DNA from 2 places in the Luteimicrobium sp. DT211 genome. Region 2 is predicted to be linked to the other one. Evidence: predicted binding sites of a transcription regulator. Region 2 holds the regulator's gene; the other holds the start of a gene.
The links. Region 2 encodes HspR, which represses chaperone genes until heat shock. Its sites were predicted from a motif close to AAGTTGAGTCNNNNNGACTCAACTT; they were not measured.
Positions count from the first base shown of each region.

Region 1: clpB (ATP-dependent chaperone ClpB) is a predicted target of HspR. The motif match lies at 5,138-5,162, and genes of this name have one in related genera.

Region 1 covers NZ_JBNCMC010000001.1:684,418-693,574, forward strand. The annotation lists gene ACLQ14_RS03115 (hypothetical protein) at 90-2,831, shown strand; gene ACLQ14_RS03120 (cation diffusion facilitator family transporter) at 2,971-3,975, shown strand; gene ACLQ14_RS03125 (AAA family ATPase) at 4,054-4,797, opposite strand; gene ACLQ14_RS03130 (hypothetical protein) at 4,794-5,105, opposite strand; gene clpB (ATP-dependent chaperone ClpB) at 5,221-7,830, shown strand; gene ACLQ14_RS03140 (ROK family transcriptional regulator) at 7,885-9,138, shown strand.
Region 2 covers NZ_JBNCMC010000001.1:841,682-850,838, reverse strand. The annotation lists gene dnaK (molecular chaperone DnaK) at 91-1,971, shown strand; gene ACLQ14_RS03860 (nucleotide exchange factor GrpE) at 1,995-2,630, shown strand; gene ACLQ14_RS03855 (DnaJ C-terminal domain-containing protein) at 2,678-3,703, shown strand; gene ACLQ14_RS03850 (heat shock protein transcriptional repressor HspR) at 3,738-4,145, shown strand; gene ACLQ14_RS03845 (DUF1540 domain-containing protein) at 4,304-4,612, shown strand; gene ACLQ14_RS03840 (hypothetical protein) at 4,618-5,439, opposite strand; gene ACLQ14_RS03835 (sigma-70 family RNA polymerase sigma factor) at 5,619-9,157, shown strand, end outside.

The DNA.
Region 1 (9,157 bases), 160 kb from region 2:
TGCGGTGGTTCGCCCCACGAGACACCGTGGTTCGTGGCGCTCGCGGCCGAGGCAAGTCCCGCATTCGACGACGAAAGTGAGGCACCACGATGCGACGGAAGGCATCACGACGGCTGCTGGCCGCGGGGGTGACGACGTCCATGGCAGCGGCGATCGGGATCGCCGCGCTGACGCTCCCCGGAGCGCAGGCGGCCGCGAGCGGAGCGAACGGCTTCGCGTCCCAGAACGGCGGCACCACGGGCGGCGCCGGCGGCGCGGTCGTCAAGGCGACGACCGGCACCGAGATCAACCAGGCCCTGTGCAGCCGGGCCGCGGACGACACTCCGCTGACGATCCAGGTCACGGGCACGATCACCCTCGACAACACCGACAAGGTCTCGGGCGACAGCTGCGACACGACCGGTGACGAGATCCAGTTCAAGGGCGTCAGCAACGTGACGCTGGTGGGCGCCGGGTCGGGCGCGACGTTCGACCAGATCGGCATCCACCTCCGCGACGCGCACAACGTCGTGATCCAGAACGTCACGGTCCAGAACGTCAAGAAGTCGAACGGCGCGACCTCCAACGGCGGCGACGCGATCGGCCTCGAGTCGGGCGTGTCCAACGTGTGGGTGGACCACGACACGCTCCTGGCGTCGGGCGGCGAGGACGAGGGCTACGACTCCCTGATCGACATGAAGTCCGGAACGACGTACGTCACGGTGTCGTACACGGTCTTCCGGAACTCCGGGCGGGGCGGCCTGGTCGGCCACAGCGACACCGACACGAACAACGGCCCAGTGACGTTCCACCACAACCTGTACGACCACATCGACTCGCGCACCCCGCTGCTGCGGGCGGCGACGGCCCACATCTACGACAACTACTACGTGGACCTCCAGAAGTCGGGCATCAACTCCCGCGACGGCGGCAAGGCCAAGGTCGAGAACAACTACTTCAAGGACTCCCAGGACCCGCTCGGCACGTTCTACACGGACAAGCCCGGGTTCTGGCAGGTCGCCGGGAACGTCTTCGACAACGTGACGTGGACGGCCGCGGACAGCGAGACCAACCCGGCCGGCTCGAACCCGACGTCGACCACCACCGTCGCGATCCCGTACTCCTACACGCTCGACGACGCGAGCTGCGTGCCCGACATCGTCGGGAAGACCGCAGGCGCGAACACCGGGCTGAAGGTGTCGGACGGTTCGTGCACGCCGACCAGCCCGCCGGCCACGGACGAGCCGACCACCCCGCCGACCGACGCGCCGACGGACCCGGCGACGACGGACCCGACCGACCCGTCGGACGGGGGCTCGGGCGACACCCCGAGCGGCGCCCCGACGCCGGGCAGCGGCGCGATCTACGTGGCGCCTTCGGGCACGGACAGCGCGGCCGGCACGGTCTCCGCGCCGACGACGCTCGCCTCCGCGGTCGCCAAGGTGAAGCCGGGCGGGCAGATCTTCCTGCGCGGCGGCACGTACAAGCTCTCCGACACGGTGACGATCCAGCCGGGCAACAGCGGAACGTCGTCGTCGCCGACGGTGCTCGCCGCGTACCCGGGCGAGAAGCCCGTCCTGGACTTCTCGGCGCAGACCGAGGACCCGGCCAACCGCGGCATCGAGCTCGGCGGTGACTACTGGCACTTCTACGGGTTCACCGTCCAGCACGCGGGGGACAACGGCATCCTCGTGGGCGGCGACCACAACGTGATCGAGCGCGTCGTCACGGCGGCCAACCGCGACACGGGTCTGCAGATCGCGCGTCTCGTCGCGGGTGCGCCCGCCTCCGAGTGGCCGTCGGACAACCTCGTGGTCAGCAGCGAGTCGCACGACAACGTCGACTCCGACGGCGAGGACGCGGACGGCTTCGCCGCGAAGCTGACCGCCGGGCCGGGCAACGTGTTCCGGTACGACGTCTCGCACAACAACATCGACGACGGCTGGGACCTGTACGCGAAGGACGAGACCGGACCCATCGGCGTCGTCACCATCGAGGACTCGCTGTCGTACCACAACGGCACCCTGACCGACGGGTCGCAGGCCGGCAGCGGGGACCGCAACGGGTTCAAGCTCGGCGGGTCGAAGATCGCCGACGACCACGTCGCGCTCCGGAACATCGCGTACGAGAACGGCCACGACGGGTTCACGTACAACAGCAACCCGGGCCACATGACGATCACGGACAACGTGAGCATCGGCAACGACGAGCGGAACTTCCACTGGGAGACCGGGACGTCGGTGTTCAGCGGCAACCTGTCCTGCGACAGCGGGTCGAACGACAAGATCGTCGGGACCGACGACGGCACGAACCACTGGTACACGGGCTCGAACAGCTCGGGCTGCTCCGCGTACGCGGGCGCGCTGGCCTGGTCGTTCGGCTCGGACGGGAAGCTCCACGTGACGTTCGGCGGCTCCGAGCCGACGGACCCGACCGACCCGCCCACGGACCCGACGGACCCGCCGACCGACCCGACGGACCCGCCGAGCGGGACCAACCTGAGCCTCGGCGCGGGTGCGGACGGCTCGAGCAAGGCCAGCGGGACGAGCTACGGGAACGCGATCGACGGTGACGCCTCGACCTACTGGTCGCCCAGCGGGTCCACCGGCACCCTCTCGGTGAAGTGGAGCTCGGCGAAGACCGTCTCGAAGGTCGTCGTGAAGGAGGCCGGCACGGCCGGCACCATCGGCGCCTGGAAGCTCGTGAACAACGACACCGGGGCCGTCCTCAAGACGGGCTCGGGCGCCGGGACGGTCTCGTTCTCGGCGACGTCGCTCACGAAGCTCAACTTCGTGATCACGAGCGCGTCCGGCACGCCGAAGCTCGCGGAGCTGGAGACGTACGCCGGCTGACGGCGCGCGTCCCATCCGCCGAGATACCGCGATCCGGCTGAGATACCGAGGGAGACCCGGTATCTCGGCCGGATCTCGGTATCTCGGCGGGACGGCGTCCTCGGGGGCGGGGACGGCGCCGTCGTGATAGACCGACCGCATGGCCGCCTCCCCGACCCCGCCGGACGACGGGCAGGTGGCCACGCCCACCACGCCCCGCGTCGCCAGCCCGCCGGACGAGCGCGGCGACTCGACGCTCACCGTGGTGATCGCGTTCGCCGCCAACCTGGCGGTGGCGCTCGCGAAGTCGGCCGCGGCCGCGCTCACCGGGTCCGCCTCGATGGTCGCGGAGGCCGTGCACTCGTGGGCCGACACGGGCAACGAGGTGTTCCTGCTCGTCGCGGACCGGTCCTCGCGTCGGAAGGCCGACGCCGTCCATCCCCTCGGCTACGGGCGCGAGGCGTACGTGTGGTCGATGTTCGCGGCGATCGGGCTGTTCGCGGTCGGCGCGGGGGTCTCGGTGACCCACGGCATCCAGGAGCTCGCCCACCCCGAGCCGGCGACGGACTTCGGGGTCGCGTACGCGGTGCTCGCCCTGTCGTTCGTGCTCGAGGGCCTGTCGTTCCTCCGGTCGATCCGGCAGGCCCGCGGCGAGGCGAGGGTGGCCGAGCGGGACGTGCTCGAGCACGTCGTCGCGACGTCCGACCCGACGCTTCGGGCGGTCGTCGCCGAGGACGCGGCCGCCCTCGTCGGCCTCGTCGTCGCGTTCGTCGGCGTCCTCGCCCACCAGCTCACGGGATCGCCGGTGCCGGACGCGATCGGGTCGATCGTCGTCGGGCTCGTCCTGGGCGTCGTCGCGGTGATCCTCATCCAGCGCAACCGCGTGTTCCTCGTCGGCGCCGGCGTCGACGAGCGCACCCGCCGCGCCGTCCTGGCCGGGCTGCTCGGCCTGCCCGACGTCGCCCGCGTGACGTACCTGCGGCTCGAGTACGTGGGGCCGCGGTCGCTCTACCTGGTGGCGAGCGTCGACCTCGTGGGGGACGCCGTCGAGCACGTCGTCGCGCGCCGCCTCGACGCCCTCGAGCGCAAGGTCGCCGAGACGCCGCGGCTGGCGGGCGTCGTGCTCACGCTGTCGACGCCGGAGGAGCCGTCGCTCACGGTGTGATGGCGCCGGTCACGCCGGTCGCCTTGCCGCGCGCGTCGAGGTCGATCACGCTGCTCGCGCCGGACGTCCAGGTCACCGTCACCCGTCGAGCAGGTGTCGGAGGTAGCGCGCCGGGTGCGCGAGGTAGGAGCGCCAGTGCTCGACGAGCTCGAGGTCCTCCCAGCGCGCCCGGCGCAGCCCCCACGGGCCCACCTCGAGGATCGTCGCTCCGGGCAGCGCAGCGAGCACGGGGGAGTGCGTCGCGCACAGGACCTGGCCCCCCGACCGGGCGAGGTCGTCAAGCGTGCGCATCAGTGAGAGCGTGGACGAGAACGACAGCGCCGCCTCGGGCTCGTCGAGGCAGTAGAACCCGGGCGAGTCGAACCGGCTCCCGAGCACCGCGAGGAACGACTCGCCGTGGCTCATCTCGTGGAACCTCGGGTCCGGGTAGCGCGGGTTGCCGCCCGTCCGCTCGACGTACGTGTACCAGCCGTGCATGGTCTCGGCACGGAGGAAGAATCCCCACCGGCCCGCGCCGACCCCGCGCTGGAGGGTGATCGCGTCGCTCAGCGGCGACTCGCTGGTCCGGGTCGAGTGCTGCCCGTGCGCGGTGCCGCCCTCGGGGGACAGACCGTAGGCGACGGCGAGCGCCTCGACCATCGTGGACTTGCCGGAGCCGTTCTCACCGACGAGGAAGGTCACGCCCGGCGCGAGCTGCAGCCCGTCCCGAAGGAGCTGGTCGACGGCGGGGATCGTCCTCGGCCAGGTGCCGGCGTCCAGCGGGTGTTCCTTCCTCGCCGCTACGCGCACCACCGGTGGCTGGCGGAAGAAGTCGGACCTCATCGGCCGGTCGACGAGTGCGGGTCGTCGCTGCCGCGGTCGAGCGAGCGCCGGGTGCGGGCGCCGACGATGGCGACGCTGACGAGCCCGAGCGCGGCGACGCCGAGGATCACCTTGACCCACGGGAACCCGGAGCCCTCGCCGGAGTCCGGACGGTCGCCGGGCTGGACGGTCGACGTGACGGTCGGGCCGGGGCTCGGGGTCGCGGCCTGCGCGGCGCCCGCCCCGAGCCCGCCGAGGGCGAGCACGAGCAGGGTGCCCAGCGCCGCCAGGGCGAGGAGCGGTCGTCGGTCGAGGCGCGCGCGGAGCATGCTTGCGAGGGTAGTCCGGGACGCGACAACAAGAGTTGAGCGGAATAGGCTCAATTCTGGCACCGTTGTTGCGAGCAGAAGCGTTCCCGACACCCCGGAGGATCCCGGAGACCCCATGGACACCCAGTTCACGACCATGTCGCAGCAGGCGATCGGCGAGGCGATCCAGACCGCGTCGGCCGCCGGCAACCCCCAGCTCGAGCCCGTCCATCTCCTGAGCGCGCTGCTGCAGCAGCAGGGCGGCGTCGCGGGCGGGCTGCTCGACGCCGTCGGCGCCGACACCCAGGCCGTCGGCCAGAAGGTGCGCGGCGCGCTCGTCGCGCTGCCCTCGGCGGCGGGCTCCGCCGTCGCGCAGCCGACCGCGAGCCGCGCCACGAGCGCCGTGCTCGACCTCGCCGGCAAGGAGGCGACCTCGCTGGGCGACCAGTACGTCTCCACCGAGCACCTGCTCATCGGCCTTGCGGGCGCCGCGTCGCCGGCCGCCGACATCCTCCGCGCCGCCGGCGCGACCGTCGACGCGCTGCGCGCCGCCCTGCCGTCCGTCCGCGGCAACGCCAAGGTCACCAGCCCCAACCCCGAGGGCACCTACAAGGCCCTCGAGCAGTACGGCAACGACCTCACCGCTCAGGCGGCCGACGGCAAGCTCGACCCCGTGATCGGCCGCGACTCCGAGATCCGGCGCGTCATCCAGGTGCTCTCGCGCCGCACCAAGAACAACCCCGTGCTCATCGGCGAGCCCGGCGTCGGCAAGACGGCCGTCGTCGAGGGGCTCGCCCAGCGCATCGTCGCGGGCGACGTCCCCGAGTCCCTCAAGGGCAAGAAGCTCGTCGCGCTCGACCTCGCCTCGATGGTCGCGGGCGCCAAGTACCGCGGGGAGTTCGAGGAGCGCCTCAAGGCCGTGCTCGAGGAGATCCAGCAGTCCGACGGGCAGGTCGTCACGTTCATCGACGAGCTGCACACGGTGGTCGGCGCCGGGGCCTCGGGCGCTGAGTCCTCGATGGACGCCGGCAACATGCTCAAGCCCATGCTCGCCCGCGGCGAGCTCCGCATGGTCGGCGCCACCACGCTCGACGAGTACCGCGAGCACATCGAGAAGGACCCCGCGCTCGAGCGCCGGTTCCAGCAGGTGTTCGTCGGCGAGCCGTCCGTCGAGGACACCGTCGCGATCCTCCGCGGGCTCAAGGAGCGCTACGAGGCGCACCACAAGGTGACCATCGCCGACGACGCCCTCGTCGCCGCCGCCGCGCTGTCCGACCGGTACATCACCGGCCGCCAGCTGCCCGACAAGGCGATCGACCTCGTCGACGAGGCCGCGTCCCGCCTGCGCATGGAGCTCGACTCGTCCCCGACCGAGATCGACGAGCTGCAGCGCGCCGTCACGCGCCTCGAGATGGAGGAGGTCGTGCTCTCCGAGGCCGACGACGCCGCCTCGCGCGAGCGCCTCGAGCGCCTGCGGGCGGACCTCGCCGACCGCCGCGAGCAGCTCTCCGCGCTCACGACGCGCTGGGAGGCCGAGAAGGCCGGCCACAACCGCGTCGGCGACCTCAAGGTCAGGCTCGACCAGCTCCGCTCCGACGCCGAGCGGCTCCTGCGCGAGGGCGACCTCGAGAAGGCCGCGCGGATCCGGTACGGCGAGATCCCCGCCGTCGAGCAGGAGCTCGCCGCCGCGGAGGCTGCGGAGGACGCCGAGGCGGGGGCGGAGGAGGTCGCGCACGAGACCCCGCTCGTCCCCGAGAAGGTCTCCGCCGACGAGATCGCCGAGGTCGTGTCCGCGTGGACCGGCATCCCGGCCGGCCGCCTGCTCCAGGGCGAGTCCGAGAAGCTCCTCCACATGGAGGACGTCATCGGCGAGCGGCTCATCGGGCAGCGGGCCGCCGTCGCCGCGGTGTCCGACGCCGTCCGACGCGCTCGCGCCGGCGTGTCCGACCCGAACCGGCCCACCGGCTCGTTCCTGTTCCTCGGGCCGACGGGCGTCGGCAAGACCGAGCTCGCCAAGGCGCTCGCGGACTTCCTGTTCGACGACGAGCGCGCGATGGTCCGCATCGACATGTCCGAGTACTCCGAGAAGTTCGCGGTGTCCCGACTCGTCGGCGCACCCCCCGGCTACGTCGGGTACGAGGAGGGCGGGCAGCTCACCGAGGCCGTCCGGCGTCGGCCGTACTCCGTCGTGCTCCTCGACGAGGTCGAGAAGGCCCACCCCGAGGTCTTCGACATCCTCCTCCAGGTGCTCGACGACGGCCGCCTCACCGACGGCCAGGGCCGCACCGTCGACTTCCGGAACGTGATCCTGGTGCTCACGTCGAACCTGGGCTCGCAGTTCCTCGTCGACCCGCTGCTGTCGGACGAGCAGAAGCACGAGGCCGTCATGGGTGCCGTGCGGGCGTCGTTCAAGCCCGAGTTCCTCAACCGGCTCGACGACGTCGTCATGTTCGACCCGCTGGGCCTCGCCGAGCTCGGCAGGATCGTCGACCTCCAGGTCGACGCCCTCGCCGCGCGGCTCGCCGACCGGCGGCTCACGCTCGACGTCACCGACGCCGCGCGCGAGTGGCTCGCGCTCGAGGGGTTCGACCCCGCCTACGGGGCGCGCCCCCTGCGCCGGCTCGTGCAGCGCGAGATCGGCGACCGGCTCGCACGGATGCTGCTCGCGGGCGAGGTGTCGGACGGCGACCGGGTCGTCGTCGACCGCCCCGCTGACGGGGAGGGGCTCGAGCTCACCGTCGGCTGATCGGCTCGTGGTTGCGTCCGCGCGCGGGCCCGGCGGGCGCTACGGTGACGTCCGATGACCACGGTGAGCACGCGAGGGACGAACCTGCCGCGCATGGGCGGGTTCAACCAGGCCGCCCTGCTGGAGGCGATCCGGCTCGGCGCGGGCTCGTGCACGCGCGCGGACCTGGCCCGGAAGACGGGGCTGTCGGCGCAGACCGTGACCAACGCGGTGCGCCGGCTCCTCGACGCGGGCCTCGTCACCGAGGAGGACGTCAAGCGGCAGCCGGGCGCGGGGCGCCCCGGCACGACGCTCGACATCGTCCCCGACAGCCGGTTCGCGGTCGGCGTGCACCTCGACCCGGCCGCCGTCGTCGTCGTGCTGCTCGACCTCGCCGGCCAGGTGGTCGCGACCCGCACGACGCCGACCCCCGAGTCCGAGGAGCCGGGCGCGGCGCTCGAGGTGGTCGTCCGCGAGATCGACGCGGTCCTCGCGGAGGCGGCGGTCGAGCGTGACCGGGTGCTCGGCGTCGGGCTCGCGACCCCCGGGCCGATCGACCACGCGCGCGGGCTCGTGCTCGACCCGCCCCACCTGACGACGTGGCACGACGTGCCGCTCCGTGACGAGGTCGCACGCCGCAGCGGGCTCCCGACGCTCCTGGACAAGGACGTGCTCGCGGTCGCGGCGGCGGTCCTGTGGTTCCCGGGGTCGGGCCGGCCGACGGACGCCGCGGTCGTCTACGCCGGGACGGGCGTGGCGATCGGCATCATCAGCGGCGGCGACATCGTCCGGGGCGTCTCCGGCAACGCGGGGGAGGCCGGCCACGTCAGCGTCGGACGGGCGTTCGGCCGGTGCGCGTGCGGCCGGGAGGGCTGCCTGGGCGGGGTCTTCAGCGCGAACGCGATCCTGGCGAACGCCGTCGACCGGGGCCTGGCCCTGGGCGCCGGGGCGACGGACGAGGGTGCCTCGGAGACGGTCCGCGCGGACCGGGCGGTCGACGGGCTGCGCGCGCTGGCCGAGGCCGAGGACGCGGGGGCGGTTCCGTTCCTCCACGAGACGGGTGCGGCGCTCGGGTCGGCGCTGACGACGGTCTGCGAGCTGCTCGACCTCGACACGGTCGTGCCGTCGGGGCCGGTCTGGGACCGGCTGGGGCCCTGGCTCGAGCCGGGTCTACGGTCCGTCCTCGACGCGCACCCGATGCCCGGGCACCACCCGCTGCGAATCCTCGGGGCGGCGGGGGACGGCCCCGTGGCCGCCGTGGGGGCGGCGTGCCTCATGCTCGACGACGCCCTCACCCCGCGGCCGACCGGCCTCCTCCTGCGGGTCTGACCTGCGGCTTCACCCCCCG
Region 2 (9,157 bases):
GGCTTGCGCGCCCGACGACGGCGTGGCTACCTTGAGTGCAGCAGACTCAACCCGGCCGGGCTCGCCCCGGCGATACAGGAGGCAACACCCATGGCACGTGCAGTCGGCATCGACCTCGGCACCACCAACTCGGTCGTCGCGGTCCTCGAGGGCGGTGAGCCCACGGTCATCGCGAACGCGGAAGGTTCGCGCACCACCCCGTCGGTGGTCGCGTTCTCGAAGACCGGCGAGGTCCTCGTCGGCGAGGTCGCGAAGCGCCAGGCGGTCACCAACGTGGACCGCACCATCTCGTCCGTCAAGCGCCACATGGGCACGGACTGGACCACGGAGATCGACGACAAGAAGTACACCGCCCAGGAGATCAGCGCCCGCGTCCTCGGCAAGCTCAAGCGCGACGCGGAGGAGTACCTCGGCGAGCCCGTCACGGACGCCGTCGTCACCGTCCCCGCATACTTCAACGACGCCGAGCGTCAGGCCACCAAGGACGCCGGGCAGATCGCGGGCCTCAACGTGCTCCGCATCGTCAACGAGCCCACCGCGGCGGCGCTCGCGTACGGCCTGGAGAAGGGCAAGGAGGACGAGCTCATCCTCGTCTTCGACCTGGGCGGCGGCACGTTCGACGTCTCGCTCCTCGAGGTCGGCAAGGACGAGGACGACTTCTCGACCATCCAGGTCCGCGCGACGTCGGGCGACAACCGCCTCGGCGGCGACGACTGGGACAACCGGATCGTCGAGCACCTCATCAAGCAGGTGAAGAACAGCTCGGGCGTCGACCTGTCCAAGGACAAGATCGCGCTGCAGCGTCTGCGCGAGGCGGCCGAGCAGGCCAAGAAGGAGCTGTCGTCGGCCACGAGCACGACGATCTCCATGCAGTACCTCTCGATGAGCGAGAACGGCCCCATCCACCTGGACGAGAAGCTCACGCGGGCCCAGTTCCAGCAGATGACGCAGGACCTCCTGGACCGCACCAAGGGCCCGTTCCACAAGGTCATCTCCGACGCGGGTGTCTCGGTCTCCGAGATCGACCACGTCGTCCTCGTCGGCGGCTCGACCCGCATGCCCGCGGTGACGGACGTCGTCAAGGAGCTCACGGGCGGCAAGGAGCCCAACAAGGGCGTCAACCCGGACGAGGTCGTGGCCGTCGGCGCCGCGCTGCAGGCCGGCGTCATCAAGGGCGACCGCAAGGACGTCCTGCTCATCGACGTGACCCCCCTGTCGCTCGGCATCGAGACCAAGGGCGGCGTGATGACCAAGCTCATCGAGCGCAACACGGCCATCCCGACCAAGCGCTCCGAGGTCTTCTCGACGGCCGAGGACAACCAGCCGTCGGTGCTCATCCAGGTGTTCCAGGGCGAGCGCGAGTTCGCTCGGGACAACAAGCCGCTGGGTACGTTCGAGCTGACCGGCATCGCCCCGGCCCCGCGCGGCGTGCCGCAGATCGAGGTCACCTTCGACATCGACGCGAACGGCATCGTGCACGTCGGCGCCAAGGACCGCGGCACCGGCAAGGAGCAGAAGATGACCATCACGGGCGGCTCGGCCCTCCCCAAGGAGGACATCGACCGCATGGTCAAGGAGGCCGAGGAGCACGCGGCCGAGGACAAGAAGCGTCGCGAGGACGCCGAGACCCGCAACCAGGCCGAGGCGTTCGTCTACTCGACCGAGAAGCTCGTCAACGACAACAAGGACAAGATCCCGGCGGACGTCGCGTCCGAGGTCGAGTCCGACATCGCCGCCGTGAAGTCGGCCCTCGAGGGCGACGACGCGGACGCGGTGAAGTCCGCGCACGAAAAGCTCGGCGCCTCCAGCCAGAAGATCGGCCAGGCGCTCTACGCGGCGGCCGAGCAGGAGCAGGCGGCCGGGAACGCCGGCGCCGCCCAGGACGACGCGACCGCCGCAGCGGGCGCCGGCTCGGCCCCTGACGAGGACGTCGTCGACGCCGAGATCGTGGACGAGGACGACAAGAAGTGACGACCTCAGGGAACACTCCGGACGTGCCGGAGGAGGAGCCCTCCTCCGGCACCCCGTTCCACTTCACCGACAAGCGTCGGATCGACCCGGAGACGGGGCAGCCGCGCGAGGCCGCGTCGTCGGGCACAACGCCCGACGCCGCGGCCCCCGCGGGCGGCGAGGACTCGATCGACCACCTCGACTTCGAGGCCGAGCAGGGCGCCGACGCGCTCGCGGGGGTCGACTCGGCCCTCGCCGCGGCGCAGGCGGAGGCGGCCACGCACCTGGACGCGCTGCAGCGTGAGCGCGCGGAGTTCGTGAACTACCGCAACCGCGCCAAGCGCGAGTCCGAGGCGGCGCGGTCGCGCGGCGTGGAAGATGTGCTGCTGGCCCTTCTTCCTGTGCTCGACGACGTCGAGCGGGCCCGCGCGGCCGGCGACCTCGCCGGGCCGTTCGCGGCGATCGCGGACAAGCTCGACGGCGTCCTCGCCAAGTACGGGGTGGAGCGCTTCGGTCGGGTCGGCGAGGAGTTCGACCCGAACCTGCACCACGCGCTCATGCACCAGGCCGACGCGGACGCGACCTCGACGACGATCAGCATCGTCATCGAGCCGGGCTACCGCATCGGCGAGAAGGTGGTCCGGCCGGCGAACGTCGCCGTCGTCGGGCCCGAGAGCTGATCCGAGCCGAGGGCTCGCACCGACCGAACGACACGAAGGGAGACGCCGTGACCGGGCAGGACTGGTTCGAGAAGGACTTCTACGCGGCTCTCGGCGTCCCCAAGGACGCGGACGACGCCGCCATCAAGCGGGCGTACCGCAAGCTCGCCCGGCAGTGGCACCCCGACCAGAACCAGGGGGACGCCGCCGCGGAGGCGAAGTTCAAGGAGATCGGCGAGGCGTACGCCGTTCTGTCGGACCCCGAGCAGCGTCAGCAGTACGACGCCGTCCGGGCGATGGCAGGCGGCGGCGCCCGCTTCTCCGCCGGCGGCCCGGGCGGCGGCGCGGGGGCCGGCGGGTTCGAGGACATGTTCGGCGGGATGTTCGGGGGCGGCGCCCCCGGCGGCCAGCGCGTCCGCTACTCGTCCGGCGGTGCCGGCGGTGCCGGCGGCGCCGGCGGGGGAGGCTTCGAGGACATCCTGTCCGGCCTCTTCGGCGGCGGCGGTGCTGCCGGTCCGTACGGACGCCAGGCGCCGGTACGCGGCCAGGACGTCCTGACCTCCACGACCCTGCCGTTCCGCACGGCGGTCGAGGGCGCTGAAGTGACGTTCGACGTCGACGGCCGGACCGTGCGCGCCCGCATCCCGGCCGGCATGCGCGACGGGCAGAAGCTCAAGCTGGCCGGCAAGGGCCGGACGAGCATGACGGGCGGCCCTGCCGGCGACCTCGTGGTGACGGTCCACGTCACCCCGCACCCGGTGTTCTCGCTCGACCCGGCGAACCCCAAGAACCTGCGGATGACCGTCCCGGTCACCTTCCCGGAGGCCGCCCTCGGCACGACGCTCGAGGTGCCGACGCTCGACGGGCAGACGGTGCGCGTGAAGATCCCCGCCGGGACGCCGTCGGGCCGGACGCTGCGGGTCAAGGGACATGGCGTCAAGACCGCCAAGGGCACAGGCGACCTCTACGTCACCGTGCAGGTCGTGGTGCCGCAGAAGCTCTCCAAGGCGGCCAAGCAGGCCGTCGAGGAGTTCGCGTCCCAGACGTCGGCCGACGACGTCCGGGCGGACCTCGCCCAGCGCGCGGCGCAGTGAGCGCCGCCGCGGCACCCGCCCAGGGAGGTGCGGCGTGAACGACGACGAGCCACGGTTCGTGATCTCGGAGGCGGCCGCGCTCGCGGGCATGCACCCGCAGACGCTGCGTCAGTACGACCGGCTGGGCCTGGTGTCGCCGCGGCGCGCTCGCGGCCGCGGCCGGCGGTACTCGCCGCGCGACGTCGCGAAGCTGCGGGAGGTCTACCGTCTGTCGCACGAGGAGGGCATCAACCTCGCGGGGATCAAGAAGATCCTCACGCTGGAGGAGCGGGTCGAGCGGCTCGAGGGCATGCTCGAGGCCCTCGCCCTGCGTGCCGACCCCGGGCGCCGCGTGTTCGCCGCGGCGTCGTCGGGCGACGTGGTGATCGTGCCGCGCGGCCGTCGCGCGAGCGTGCCGGAGGGCGAGGAGCGCGCGGCCCTGGTCCGGTGGTCGCCGTTCTGAGCCGCCGCGAGCGCCGCCGCGGATTACGCAAGAAGAATGTGATCTAAAGGCTTTTCCAAAGAGCACCACAAAAGCGGGTCCTCGTGGTGGCGGAATGTATTTCCGCGGAATAGTGTCGAGAGCGGAAGCCGCCCACGACCACACCCCGGGAGAACGACATGGCCACGATGGAGATGCCTCGGGTCACCGAGTGCACGGTGCTCGGCTGTTCGTACAACGACCACACCGCGTGCCACGCCGCCGCGGTCACGATCGGGGGGCGCGAGACCGGCGAGGCCGAGTGCGCGACCTTCATCCCGCTCGACGTCAAGGGCGGCCTGCCGAAGGTCATGACCTTCGTCGGCGCCTGCCAGCGCACCGACTGCACGCACAACGACCACCTCGAGTGTGCCGCTGCGTCCGTCCGCGTCGGCCCCGGCGCTGCGAGCGCGGACCACGCCGACTGCCTGACGTTCGACCCGGCCTGAGTCAGTCAGCGCCGGTCTTCACCCTCGACCTCGACGCCGGCCGAGCCGGCGAAGGCGACCGCACCCGCGGCGCCGAGGAGGGCGGGGACGTCGTCGACCGACGGCGGCAGCCCCTCGATCCAGACGCGCGGTGGCCGGCGCACGACGGCGGAGACGCTGCGCTCCTCGGCTGCGCGCTCCACGGCTTCCCGCAGCTCCGCCACGCGTGGCCCGAGGGTCTCGTCGCGTGACACGAGGGCGACGTACACGCCGGGCGCCGCGACGGCCATCGGGTGGCCGTCGCCGAACGCCTCCGCCATGACCCCGCCCATCACGGCAGCCCTGGCGAGGCGTTGGAAAGCCGTGAGCTGGTCGACCGCGACGTCGACGACGACCAGCGCGTGCGTGGTCGCCGGGTCCTTCTCCTGGCGGCCCGCCTCGCCGTAGGTCTCGCGCAGCCTCAGCATCAGGTAGTCCAGGGTGGGCAGCCCCGACCACGGGTCGACCAGGCCGACGGGCGCGGGTGCGGTCTCGTTCCCGACGACCCAGCCCACGCTCACCGCCCGCAGCACCTGCGGGTCGGGCGGCGTCCCGGTCACGGCGTACAGGCACGCGACGTCGTCGAGCGCCTCGCCGATGCCCACGCCCAGCGCGGCGCGGGACCGGCCCAGTCTTTCCGCGGCGCCGGTGACGTCGCGCTGCTCGGCGATCCCCTCGGCGAGCGCGTCCACCGCGGGGTGGTACCAGTCGCCGTCGTGCAGCCAGACAGCGGCGAGGCTCTCGTCCCGCCAGCGGTCGCGGAGACGCTGCGCAGGCGCCTCGAGCGGCGGCAGTCGTCCGTGGGTCATGCAGATGAGAGCGGGCAGGGCACCCCGCATGACGCGACGCGAGCGGGTGAAACGACGTTCCGTGCCCGACGCCGGCACTGAAACCCGCGATCGCCAGGTTTCGCCCGCTCAAAGCATGGTTCGCGCGAGCGCGCAAGCCTACGATGTGGGGGCGTCCGAAGACTGGAGCAACACTCCGCATGACGGCCCTCGATCCCGGGACTCCGAGCACGGCCAGCGACGCCGAGCTCATCGCGGCAGTACGTGCCGGGGACAAGCACGCCTACGGCGAGCTCTACGAACGGCACGGCGCCGCGGCCGCGACGGTCGCGCGGCAGTACGTGAGTCGTCCCGCGGACGCCGACGACGTCGTCTCGGACTCCTTCGCGAAGGTGCTGTCCGTGCTGCAGTCGGGCGGGGGGCCCGACGTCGCGTTCCGCGCGTACCTGTTCACGGTCGTGCGGCACACGGCCTACGGGATGACCGAGGGCAGCCGGCGCCAGCGTCCCACGGACGACTGGACGATGTACGAGTCGGCGTTCGGGCTCGCGGCGTCCACCGAGGAGCCGGCGCTCGAGAGCTTCGAACGGTCCGTCGTCTCCCGCGCCTACCGCGGTCTGCCCGAACGCTGGCAGGCCGTCCTCTGGTACACGGAGGTCGAGAGCCTCACCCCCGCGCAGATCGCGCCGCTGCTCGGGCTGACCGCCAACGGCGTGTCCGCGCTCGCGTACCGGGCGCGGGAGGGGCTGCGGCAGGCGTACCTCCAGCAGCACCTCAGCGGCACGGCAGACGAGGGCTGCCACGTTGTCAACGGGCTGCTCGGGTCCTACGTGCGCGGCGGGCTCGCGAAGCGCGAGACCGCGCAGGTCGAGTCGCACCTTGCCGGTTGCGGCGAGTGCCGCGCGCTGGCGCTCGAGCTCGGCGACGTCGCGCACGGCATGCGCGGCGTGATCGCTCCGCTCGTGCTGGGCACCGGCGGGCTGGCGCTCGTCGGGCACGCGCTGCCCCTCGGCGGCGGTGCGGGCGTGGCCGGCGGGGCCACCGTCGCGGGCGGTGCCGGGTCGGCGGCGACCGGAGGAGGCGCGGCCGCGGGAGGTGGCGCGGCCACCGGGGGCGGCGCCACGGCCGGCGCCGGCTCGGCGGGGTCGGGTGCCATGGCCGCGAGCGGCGCCGGGACGGCGGGTGCCGGCGGGGCCTCCGGCGCCGCCGGGGGAGTCGCGTCCGGTGTCGGCGCCGCAGCGTCGGGCGCCGGGGCGACCGGCGGGGCGGCGGTCGTCGGCGGGGCAGGCACCGCGAGCGCCGGTGCGACCGGGATCGCGGCGTTCTTCGCGGCGGCGCCCATCACGGCCACCGTCGTGACGGTCGGCCTGACGGCAGCGGTCGGCGTCGGCGTCGCCGCGGGGCTCGGCGTGTTCTCCGGCGGTACGCCGCCGGAGGCGGCCGCGCCGCTGGTGACCGCGGCGCTCACGGAGCCATCGCTCCCGACGCCCGGCGCAGAGCCCAGCTCGCCCGTCGTCGAGCCGACGACCCCAGACCTGACGTCCCCGACGACGGTCGCCCCGGTCTTTCCCGAGGTGACTCCCACCACGCAGCCGACGACGGACCCGGTCGTCCCGCCCGTCGTCCCGGTCGCGGATCCGCTGCCCACGACGGCGCCGACCGCCGACCCGACGACCGCCCCGGTCGACCCGCCTGCGACGACCGCTCCGGTCGACCCGCCCCCGCCGCCCACGCCGGCCAGCCTCGCCGTCGGCCTCGACGGCGCCCCGACCTTCACGGTCGGCTCCGCGACGCAGGTGTCGCTGACGGCCTCGAACACGGGCGGCACGGCCGCCCAGGACGTCGACCTCACGCTCCAGCTCCCGCAGTCGGTCGACGCCGACAGCGCGTCGCTCCTGCCCGGCGGCACCGGGGGCTCGGGCGGCGGCCTCACGAGCGCGGCGCTCCGCCTGGACGTCCCCGACGGCACGTGCGTCGTGACGCCGTCGGGCGCCGACGGTGGCCCGACCGTCGTCTGCCACGTGGCCTCGCTCGCCGCGGGTGCGCAGGTCGGCGTGAGCGTCAACCTCACGCCGCGGTCGCGCAGCTTCGGCGGCATCGGGTGGCAGATCTCCGCCGAGGGGTACACGGCGCCGTGGACGGGCAGCGTGGCACCCCAGGACTCGACGGTCCACAGCGCGAACCTCGTGCCGTCGTCGTCGTCCGACCTCACGGTCGCGAACCCGGGCGAGGGTGACGTGCGCTTCACGCTCGCCAACACGGGCGACGCGGGCGCCCCGTCCAGTGCGACGGTCGCGCTCACCGTGCCGGACGGCGTCCGCGTCACGAGCCTCACCGGCGGCGGGTCCTGGACGCCGGTCGACGGGTTCGGTGGGACGGTCTGGAGGGTCCCCGCCGGGTTCGCCCTGCCGAGCGGCGACTCGACGGCGCTCACCGCGCACGTGGTGGCCGACGGCACGGGCGGCGCGTCCGGCACGGCGCCCGACGGCGCCGGGCGGGCGACGCTCACCGTCCGCGGCGCCGTGGCGGACAACGGCACGCCCACGGCATCCACCGGCCTGACCGTCGAGAAGCCGTGGCAGGGAGCCGACGTCGGCACGCCGAGCCTGCAGTGCACCGGGCCGGAGAGCGTGGGCGCGGCGACGGTGGCCGTGCCGGTCGTGAACGGCTCGTCCGCCGCTCTCACCGCGGTCGTGACGCGCGACGCGGTCTCCGGCGACGCGGGCGTCTCCGGGTCGTCGGGCTCCGTCGGGGTGCCGGTCGTCTACGCGGGCGGCGGCGCGCAGGGCCTCACGGTGACGTTCCAGCGCACGGTCGACGGCGTGCTCCGGGTCTCCGCGCCCGTCACCACGAGTTATCGCGCGGATCCGTGCGCCCCCGACCTGTCGGCCGCCACCGCCCGCTCGGCGACGCTCGCGAACCCCGACACGACCAGCACGAGCGCGTCGGTGTCGAACGGCGGTTCGGTCGCCGCCACGGGCGTCACGGCCACGGTCGCGGCCCCCGACGGCGTGTTCGTCCGCGTCGGCGACGGCTGGACCCAGACGGGCGACAGCACGTGGACGCTCGGGGGCTCGGTCGCCGCGGGCGACAAGGCGAGTCTGCCGCTCACCCTCACCACGCGCGACGGCGCCCGGTCGGGTCCGGTGCAGGTGACCTTCGCCGTCGGGAACCCGGGGGACGCGGACGCGACGCACCGGACGGCGTCCTGGTCGCAGGACCTCGTCGTCGAGGACCCGTGGACCGGCGCGAGCGCGACCGCCGCCGGAGCGGTGCAGTGCACGGGCTGGGAGAAGCCGGGCCAGGGCACGCTGACGATCGCCGTCGCCAACGGTTCGGTCGCGGCACTCACGGCGGGCGCGCCCGGTGCGAAGGACGTGACCGTCGGGTCCGACGGCGCCCAGCTCGTCGTGCCGGTGACGTACCAGCGTCACCACGGCTGGCACGGACGCCAGGCGTCGGTGGACGTGACCCTCACCCGTGATGGGCAGACCACGACCCGCACGGTCACGTACGTCCAGAACCGCTGCCCCGGCAAGCCCGTGCTCGACGCGCACGACGGCGCCGACGCGAGCGTGCCCAACCCGGGCAGCGTCACGGTCACCGTCTCGGTCACGAACGACGGCACCGCCACCGCGTACCGCCTCGGCGCGGACCTCGACCTGCCGGCCGGGTACACGGTGGACGGCGTCGGCGGCGACTTCCACGGCCGGTACGGCTCGATCGTCGCCGACCGCTC